One region of the Paenibacillus sp. ALE3 genome, then DNA from elsewhere that is predicted to be linked to it. Evidence: riboswitches for the same ligand, from Rfam matches in the RefSeq annotation. Region 1 holds a riboswitch; the other holds the start of a gene.

The links. Region 1 has a riboswitch for FMN ahead of ribE (riboflavin synthase). Riboswitches for the same ligand answer to the same signal wherever they lie in the genome.
Region 2: it holds a riboswitch for FMN, as region 1 does, so the genes downstream of both, ACXHJ2_RS16995 (DMT family transporter) here and ribE (riboflavin synthase) in region 1, are expected to answer to the same signal.

Annotation. Positions count from the first base shown of each region.
Region 1 covers NZ_CM134214.1:1,861,758-1,865,973, forward strand. Annotated here, with positions in the region: gene ACXHJ2_RS08295 (thiamine pyrophosphate-dependent enzyme) at 1-908, shown strand, start outside; gene ACXHJ2_RS08300 (IDEAL domain-containing protein) at 1,129-1,596, shown strand; FMN riboswitch at 1,665-1,837, shown strand; gene ribE (riboflavin synthase) at 2,168-2,833, shown strand; gene ribB (3,4-dihydroxy-2-butanone-4-phosphate synthase) at 2,908-3,591, shown strand; gene ribH (6,7-dimethyl-8-ribityllumazine synthase) at 3,622-4,086, shown strand.
Region 2 covers NZ_CM134214.1:3,803,055-3,807,270, forward strand. Annotated here, with positions in the region: gene ACXHJ2_RS16985 (ABC transporter ATP-binding protein) at 1-511, shown strand, start outside; gene ACXHJ2_RS16990 (ABC transporter permease) at 504-1,196, shown strand; FMN riboswitch at 1,322-1,466, shown strand; gene ACXHJ2_RS16995 (DMT family transporter) at 1,637-2,584, shown strand; gene ACXHJ2_RS17000 (methyl-accepting chemotaxis protein) at 2,828-4,216, shown strand, end outside.

The DNA.
Region 1 (4,216 bases):
GTCTTACACCAGGGCATGGGGCTTGTCCTGGTTGTGGAGCCTTGTCTGCGCTTGAGCTATTTTTTAAAGGAATTGAAGGCGATATTGTCGTACTATTCCAGACTGGCTGCGTTTATGTGGTGACGACAGGGTATCCATATACATCACACAAGCAACCGATGATCCACAATCTTTTTCAAAACGGAGCCGCTACCCTTTCAGGTGCGCTGGAAGCTTACATGGAGATGAAGCGACGTAATGAAATTGAGATATCCGATGATCCAACCTTTATCATGATCAGTGGTGACGGCGGGATGGATATCGGTATGGGTTCTGCAATTGGTGCGGCTCTGCGTAACCATAAACTGATTATGCTGGAATATGACAACGAGGGGTACATGAATACAGGTTCGCAGCAATCGTACTCCACTCCAATGGGGCATATGACCAGTACATCGGGTGTAGGGAAAATGCAAAAAGGGAAGCAAGGGCATCATAAGGATACCGTACAAATCATGGCCGCCTGTAACATCCCGTATGCTTTTACCGCAGCCGAAAGCCATCCGCAGGATATGCTGCGCAAAGCGGCCAAGGCTCAATGGTATGCCAACAACGTGGGTACGGCATATGGTAAAATTCTGTGTGCCTGCCCGCTCAACTGGAAATCCGAAGACAGACTGGGTACTAGCATCGTAGGCGCCGCAGTTGAGTCTTGCTTCTTTCCTTTGTACGAAATCGAACAGGGAAGCACGACGATTACGTACAATCCGGAAGACAAGGGAAAACGGATTCCAGCCTCAGAATGGCTGAAATTAATGGGTAAAACGAAGCATCTTCTCAAAGAGGAAGCAACGCTGGCTACCTTTGAGCAGGAGATTGAGCGTCGCTGGACTATCCTGAAAAAGAAACATGAAATTTCGGAGTTATAATTCTGTTTTTTTGCATAATAATCGTGTAACATTGTTAGCCGCTGTTTCGGCACCAGTTCTATTGAGATTCCTTGCGCTTGCTGCGCAAGGAATCTTTTTTTGCGTTTATGGGTTGAAGCATAAAAAAACAGGTAATGATTTCCGATATAGGAGTGGAGGCCTATAGAAGGCATGTTATAAAGTTTTCTTTTGAATTTTAAGATGCAATGAGGTGCAGGTAATGATTAAGCTGAATACAGTTGAAATAATTGAAATTATAAAGAAGCAAATCCCCAAGATTATGAATATCACGCCAGTGGAACTCAAGTTTACGGATGATTTTGGCCGGGCATCGCTGGCGGCAACTGAACACAAATTCACGCTGACGAACCAGCATTATTCTGCCAAGGTGATGGATTGCGTGTTAGAAACACAAGTGCGCCCTATTTTAATGTGTGAAATTATTTATTTTTTAAAATGCGAGTTTATTGATGGGCATGTGGATGTACGACTGGATTATGAAGCATGTTCTGAGGGAGAGCGAGGACCTGTCGCTTCGGCCGTTATTACCTTTGACCATGATACACAGCTTGGAGTCGACGAACTGGCCGATCTGATTGATCTGGCACTTCATATGAATGATAAAGCCTGGTTTGAAGAACTCTCCAGCCAATATGTCAAAACCAAAGCAGGAGCTTCTATTAGATAACTTGCTTTTTTTTGAAGTCGGTGCTAATATACGTAACAAGTTTAATGTTAATTCAATTAAATAAGAGCAAGATCCTTCGGGGCGGGGCGAAATTCCCCACCGGCGGTGATGACATGTTTGTGAATCGCTTCTGCGAACACAGCATGGCTTAGTCCGTGACCCGGATGCTGAACAATCAGCAGAAGGTGGACCTGGTGTAATTCCGGGACCGACAGTATAGTCTGGATGGGAGAAGGATACGAAGCGCATGTGCATGACGTGGCATGTGCCAATTTTTAGCATACGTAAAAATGCGTACGGCTTATTTCGTTGTAGGACAGTATCGGACGACAGCTTTGATTAAGCTTTCTTTTTGATAACGTTCTGAGCGTAATTGCTGTATCTTCGATCATGCTTTCTTTTGGCAAACCTATGATTTCATGTCATTTTAAGACATACATGAACTGCGCTTGTATACTACATATGTGACTCTCATCACCCCCATGACGGATTGAATCCCGACTGGGGGTTATTTGCGCTTACAGCAGATGAATTAGGGATAAACTGAAATGTAGTGGAAAGGAGTGAAAGCATGTTTACCGGATTGGTCGAGGAAGTGGGTCGCATTCAAAGTATTTCCAAAAGCGGTGAAGCGATGGTGCTGGGGATTTCGGGTTCTGTGGTATTGGGCGATTTGAAAATCGGCGATAGTGTCTCGGTAAATGGTGTTTGCCTGACGGCAATACAGATTGGTACTAAAGATTTTAAGGTTGATGTGATGCCAGAGACTTTTCGCAGCAGTAATCTAAGGGAACTCAGATCCGGCAGCCGAGTCAATCTAGAGCGGGCGATGGCGGCGAATGGAAGGTTCGGAGGACATATCGTACAGGGACATGTGGACGGGACGGGTACGATTCGCGGAGTAACATCAGACCAGAATGCAGTTGTGTTCGAAGTTGAGCCTTCTGATCAAGCATTATTTAAATATGTTCTCATCAAAGGGTCAATTACAATTGATGGTATCAGCCTCACAGTCGCGCAGCGGAAGAGAGATAGCTTTGCCGTATCTATTATCCCCCATACCTTAGCCGAAACAGCCTTACAAGCCAAACGTGAGGGAGACACTGTGAATATTGAATGCGACATATTGGGCAAATATGTGGAGCAGCTTTTACATTACAGAGGTTCAGTACCGATGGAGAGAGCAGATCAAGCTCCTCTTAGTTTGGACTATTTGGCGAAACACGGCTTTGCTTGATACAGCCTGATACAGAATGATAGAAAATTTGGTTCAGGAGCATTCGTGACATAAGACATAAGGAGGAGAGGGTTATGGATAGAGGCATCCAAACAAGTGCGACGACAAATATCATGGAGCAGGGCGAGTTGCACTATGACGAAGAGATTCGATTGGATTCCATCGAAGAAGCATTGGAGGATTTAAAGAACGGCAAAGTCGTTATTGTAGTGGATGATGAACAGCGGGAAAATGAAGGCGACTTTATCGCTTTGGCTGAGAAAGCATCGCCTGAGGTCATCAACTTCATGATTACAGAAGGTCGCGGGTTGGTCTGCGTGCCGATCACACAGCACAGAGCCGAGGCATTGGAATTGCATCCTATGGTAGAGCAAAACACAGATTTTCACGGTACCGCCTTTACGGTATCGGTAGATCATATGAAGACAACAACGGGGATTTCAGCGGCCGAGCGCTCTTTGACTGTTCGCGCCTTAGCCGACGAAGCAATCACGGGCAGCGATTTCCGCAAACCTGGTCACATGTTCCCGCTAATTGCTCGCGATGGTGGGGTCTTGCAACGCGCTGGTCATACTGAAGCGGCTGTCGACCTGGCCCGACTCAGCGGCTTCAAGCCCGTCGGGGTCATTTGCGAAATTATAAAGGAAGATGGCTCAATGGCCCGCTTGCCTGATTTGGCCGTGATCGCCAAGCGACATCAACTGAAGCTGATTAGCATTCAACATTTAATTGAATACCGTCGTCGTTTGTCATTGTAAAAAATTCAAAAAAAAGAGAGGTTGATAAGCATGGCACGTTTTCTGGAAGGTAATCTTGTATCAAGTGGTTTAAAGTATGGTATTGTGGTGGGCAGATTTAATGAGTTTATTACAAGCAAACTGTTAAGTGGTGCGCTTGACGCACTTCAACGACATGGTGCACAGGAAGATGAAATTGATGTAGCATGGGTGCCGGGAGCATTTGAAATCTCACTTATTGCACAAAAAATGGCTGCAAGCGGAAAATATGATGCCGTCATTACGCTTGGCACGGTTATCCGTGGCTCTACTTCACACTATGATATCGTCTGCAATGAAGTGGCCAAGGGTGTGGCGGCAAGCAGTCTGAAAACGGGTGTACCCATTATTTTTGGTGTAGTGACTACGGAAAATATTGAGCAGGCTATTGAACGAGCAGGTACGAAGGCTGGTAATAAAGGTTGGGATTCTGCGCTGGCTGCGATTGAAATGGCCAATCTCGGTAAGCAGTTCTAATGATATAAATGGCTGAAAGAACGGCATAAACTGCAAAGTGGAAAAGGGATTGGATTGTTAAGCAAGGCGATGACGTATATACTACAGAAAGAGGGATTGATAACGTAGAGCATAAGTGCTAATGGGGAAA
Region 2 (4,216 bases), 1.9 Mb from region 1:
GCAGCGTCTCGGGATTGCCCGAGCCATTGCGACCAAGCCTGAGTTACTCATTTTAGATGAACCGATTAACGGTCTGGACCCGGTGGGAATCAAGGAAATTCGGCAGTTATTCCATATGCTATGCAAGGAATATGGGATGACGCTGCTCGTGTCCAGTCATATATTAGCGGAAATTGAGCAGATTGCGGATACAATAGGCGTGATTAATCACGGACGGCTGATTGAGGAAGTTTCGATGGAACAGGTACGGGATACCAATACGGAATATATCGAATTTACGACCAATGATTGTAAAAAAGCAGCCTACATCCTCTCCCACCATCTGAGTCTAAATAATATAAAGGTGCTTAATGAACAGAGTATACGTATTTACGATACTAGTGTACCGCAGAAGCAAATTACGAAAACGCTCATTTTAAATGATGTAGAGGTCGATTCCATTCATCAGAAGAGCAGTACGCTGGAAGACTACTTTTTACGTCTGTTACATGGAGGGGATCACCATGCTTAAATTGATACAGTTGGAGATGAAAAAGCTTCATCTGGCGGGTTATATCCGTTCAGCGCTGATCGCCAACGCTTGCATTCTAGGGTTGCTCAGTACTATTGCACTGGACAGCCAAAATGAAGGAGTACCCGAATTTACACAGTACGCTCAGCTTCTCGATCTTATGGACAATATGGTGAGGGCAACGTTTATTGTATTTGCCTCCGTTCTACTGTGCCGTTTTATCGTAGGAGAATTTAAATCCAAATCGATTACAATCTTGTTCATGTATCCGATTCATCGTCAAAAGCTAATGATCGCCAAGCTCTTGATTGTGCTGCTGTTTACATTCTTGTCTATTGTAATCTCGGAAATCATCATTACGGCTGCGATCCATTTGCTCAACCAGTTTGTCATAATTGTTCCGGATAAGCTCACTCTTTCCATACTAGCCGAGCAATCAGCGCGCACGCTAATCAATGCCGTTGCCGCCAGTTTTATGGGATTGGTTCCGCTGTATATGGGAATGCGAAGATACTCTGTACCCACGACCATTGTGACCTCGATTCTGATTGTAGCACTGCTTTTCTCCAATAATAACGGTGCTACCCTTAGCTCCATTGCCCCCGTGCAAATCAGCTTCTCTGTGCTGGGAATACTTGTGGCTTATGCGGCAATTCGGCGCATTGAGTATAAGGATATTGCCTAGTAATCAGGATTAAACATAGAACGCTTTCATAAAAAGATGAAAATCCTTGCTTGATATACACACATTTTTCACTGGACTTCATTCCAAAACAGGTATATCCTATAGGAGAAATTAAAAAACGGAATAAGGATCTTCGGGGTAGGGTGAGATTCCCAACCGGCGGTATGGCTCATGGAGCTAAGCCCGCGACTCTGTATCTGGCAACAAGATACGGACTGATTTGGTGAGATGCCAAAGCCGACGGTAAAGTCCGGATGGAAGAAGATCGAAATATGAACATGCCGCAAAGTCGATGAATACTGCATTATGGTTGTGCAGTGACTTCATTTAACTTGCATCAAACGGCAAGTTTATTTGATCAACCCCCGTCTTGCATGGCCTTCGCCATGGACGGGGGTTTTTGTGCCACCGGTCCTGTATTCGCAAGGAGCTAAATAAGTATGAGTCAATCATCAACTGTACTAACATCCAAGGATTTTGATCGTAGCTCCCACATGAAAAGCGGTTTTTGGCTAGTCGCGATTGGAGCGGCCTTGTGGGGCGCAGACCCGCTGTTTCGTATTATTTTGTTAAAATCATTTACCTCAGCACAAATCGTACTGATGGAGCATGCGCTACTCTTTATCGCTCTGACGCCGATGCTGTGGAAGCATCGCGAGGAGCTTAAAACGATACGATTTCGTCAGGTTTTCGCTATTTTGTTTGTCTCATGGGGTGGCTCGGCACTGGCCAGTGTGATTTTCACCATGGCACTCAGCAACGGTGATCTGAATGCCGTACTTTTACTTCAGAAGCTTCAACCTTTGGTTGCTATTATTCTGGCCCGCGTGATATTGAAAGAAATGTTACCGCGTCATTTTGGAATATTAATTGTCATCGCTCTGTTCGGGACGTATCTTCTGACCTTCGGTTGGTCGCTTCCCTTTGGACATGTTCATGATTTTGTTCAAGTTGGTAGTCTGCTTGCACTGGGTGCAGCGATTCTGTGGGGCGGTTCGACCGTTATGGGCAGCTACTTGCTCCGTTCGATGAAATATGAAACGGTAACCTCCCTTCGCTTCATGGTGGCGCTCCCTCTGCTCATTGTTCTCACCTCTGTGGAGCATGCTCCGTGGAATATGCCTACAGGTACATGGGCGGGCGCAGCTGTAATTATCAACTTGCTGCTGCAGGCATTGCTTCCGGGTCTTCTCAGCTTATTACTGTATTACAAAGGCTTAAGTACAACCAAAGCTTCTTATGCTACGATGGCAGAATTGAGCTTTCCTATGGTAGGTGTTGTGATTAACTGGATCGCTTTCCAACAAATCGTTACCGTAGCGCAATTAACTGGTTTTATGCTTATCTGGGTTACACTCTTTATGATTTCTCGTCAGCAAAAAAATTAACAGATCCATTTGCTTTATACTCACCTCAAGCCTCAAGCCAAATCATGAAGGTGCTTTTGCATCTCTGATTTGGCTTTTTATGTATGCATATTCATACCGTGATTAGCCCTTAAGAACTATTTTTTAAAAAATGTACCTAAAACATGCCTTGATTCATCATTTTTTAAGATTACATCTATAAAATTAGTCGATTTTTGTCGAATAAAACAATGTAGTGACCATCAGACACAGAGGAGAAAAAACATGACTAAAGAAAAACAAACAGTTCCGTGGTGGAACAGGTTTCTCAAGCAGTTTTATTTAATGAGGACAAAATTAATCATTTCTTTTTTGGCTGTGTTATTGATTCCGAGCTTACTTATTGGATACTTTTCTTATCAGGGGGCTACGACACAGCTCAGTCAGCAAATGGCTAATTCCGTATACACGAATCTGTATCTGATCCAAAGCAATGTCAATCAGTATGTATCCCCGATCATGAAGGACGTGGACGTCCTTACCAGTGAAATCCAAGCTGATTCCATTGGTTCCGATCAAGAAGCCCTTCAGAAAAAATTGGATGACATCGTCAAAGCTCATCCTGAGTTAGATGCCGCGCTCCTTGGCAATGCGAAAGGAGAATATATCCGTTCTCCGCTAAAAAAGGAGGCTGATTATGATCCTAGGGAGAGAAAATGGTACAGAAATGCGATGCTACATAAGGGCAACATATTTGTCGGTGTTCCAGTTGCCAGCGTTACGACAGGGAACCTAGTAGTTAATGTATCGGCAACGCTGAAGAACGGTGAAGGGGCTGTTGCATTGGCTTTGAATCTGGACAAGATGGGGGACAGTCTGCAGTCTGTTAAGATAGGCGAACGCGGAGGACTCATCATTGTTGATTCTGATCATAAGGTTGTATCTGGAGCTGGAACAGCCTTTGACAAGACTGGCAAAAAACCGGCTGACACTATGGAGGGACTTCCCAAAGTGGCGGCAACCGGAGAAAATGATACTCCTTCCGTGTCGCAAATTAAATTTATGAATCGGGATGTGCTGGCCTTTACACTTAAGGACCCTCTCACTGGATGGAATATTGTTGCATTATCGGATCTGGAGGATTACAGTGATGCAGCCCAACCGATTCTGAGGCAAAGCCTGATTGTAATTGTTATTTCCATACTGGCCGCTGCGATCATCATAGTGCTGATGATCCGCTCATTCCTGATCCCTCTCAAGAAGCTGCAAGCAGGAACACGGATCGTCCGTGATGGAAATCTGACCGAACGTGTAAATCTGTCTAGGAAGGACGAGTTCGGCGAGCTGGCACAGAATTTTGACCAGATGACACATTCCTTGCATTCGATGGTCTCCGAGGTCAACCAAACGTCCTCCCGACTTGCATCCTCTTCCCTGATAATCAAGGAGAGCACAGAGCAAACGACGGAGTCCGTACAACATGTAGCGGAAACGGTTATGGAATCCGCGGAAAATGCAGCGACCAGCGCCGAAGCATCCGAGCAAACCGCCAATGCTGTTGAAGAAATGGCGAAGGGTGTCAGCACGATTGCCGAATCGGCAAGCTCCATCGTGGATTCAGCAGGACAAACCGAGCAGGACGTAGCTCAAGGCAGTCAAATGATTAGCCATGTA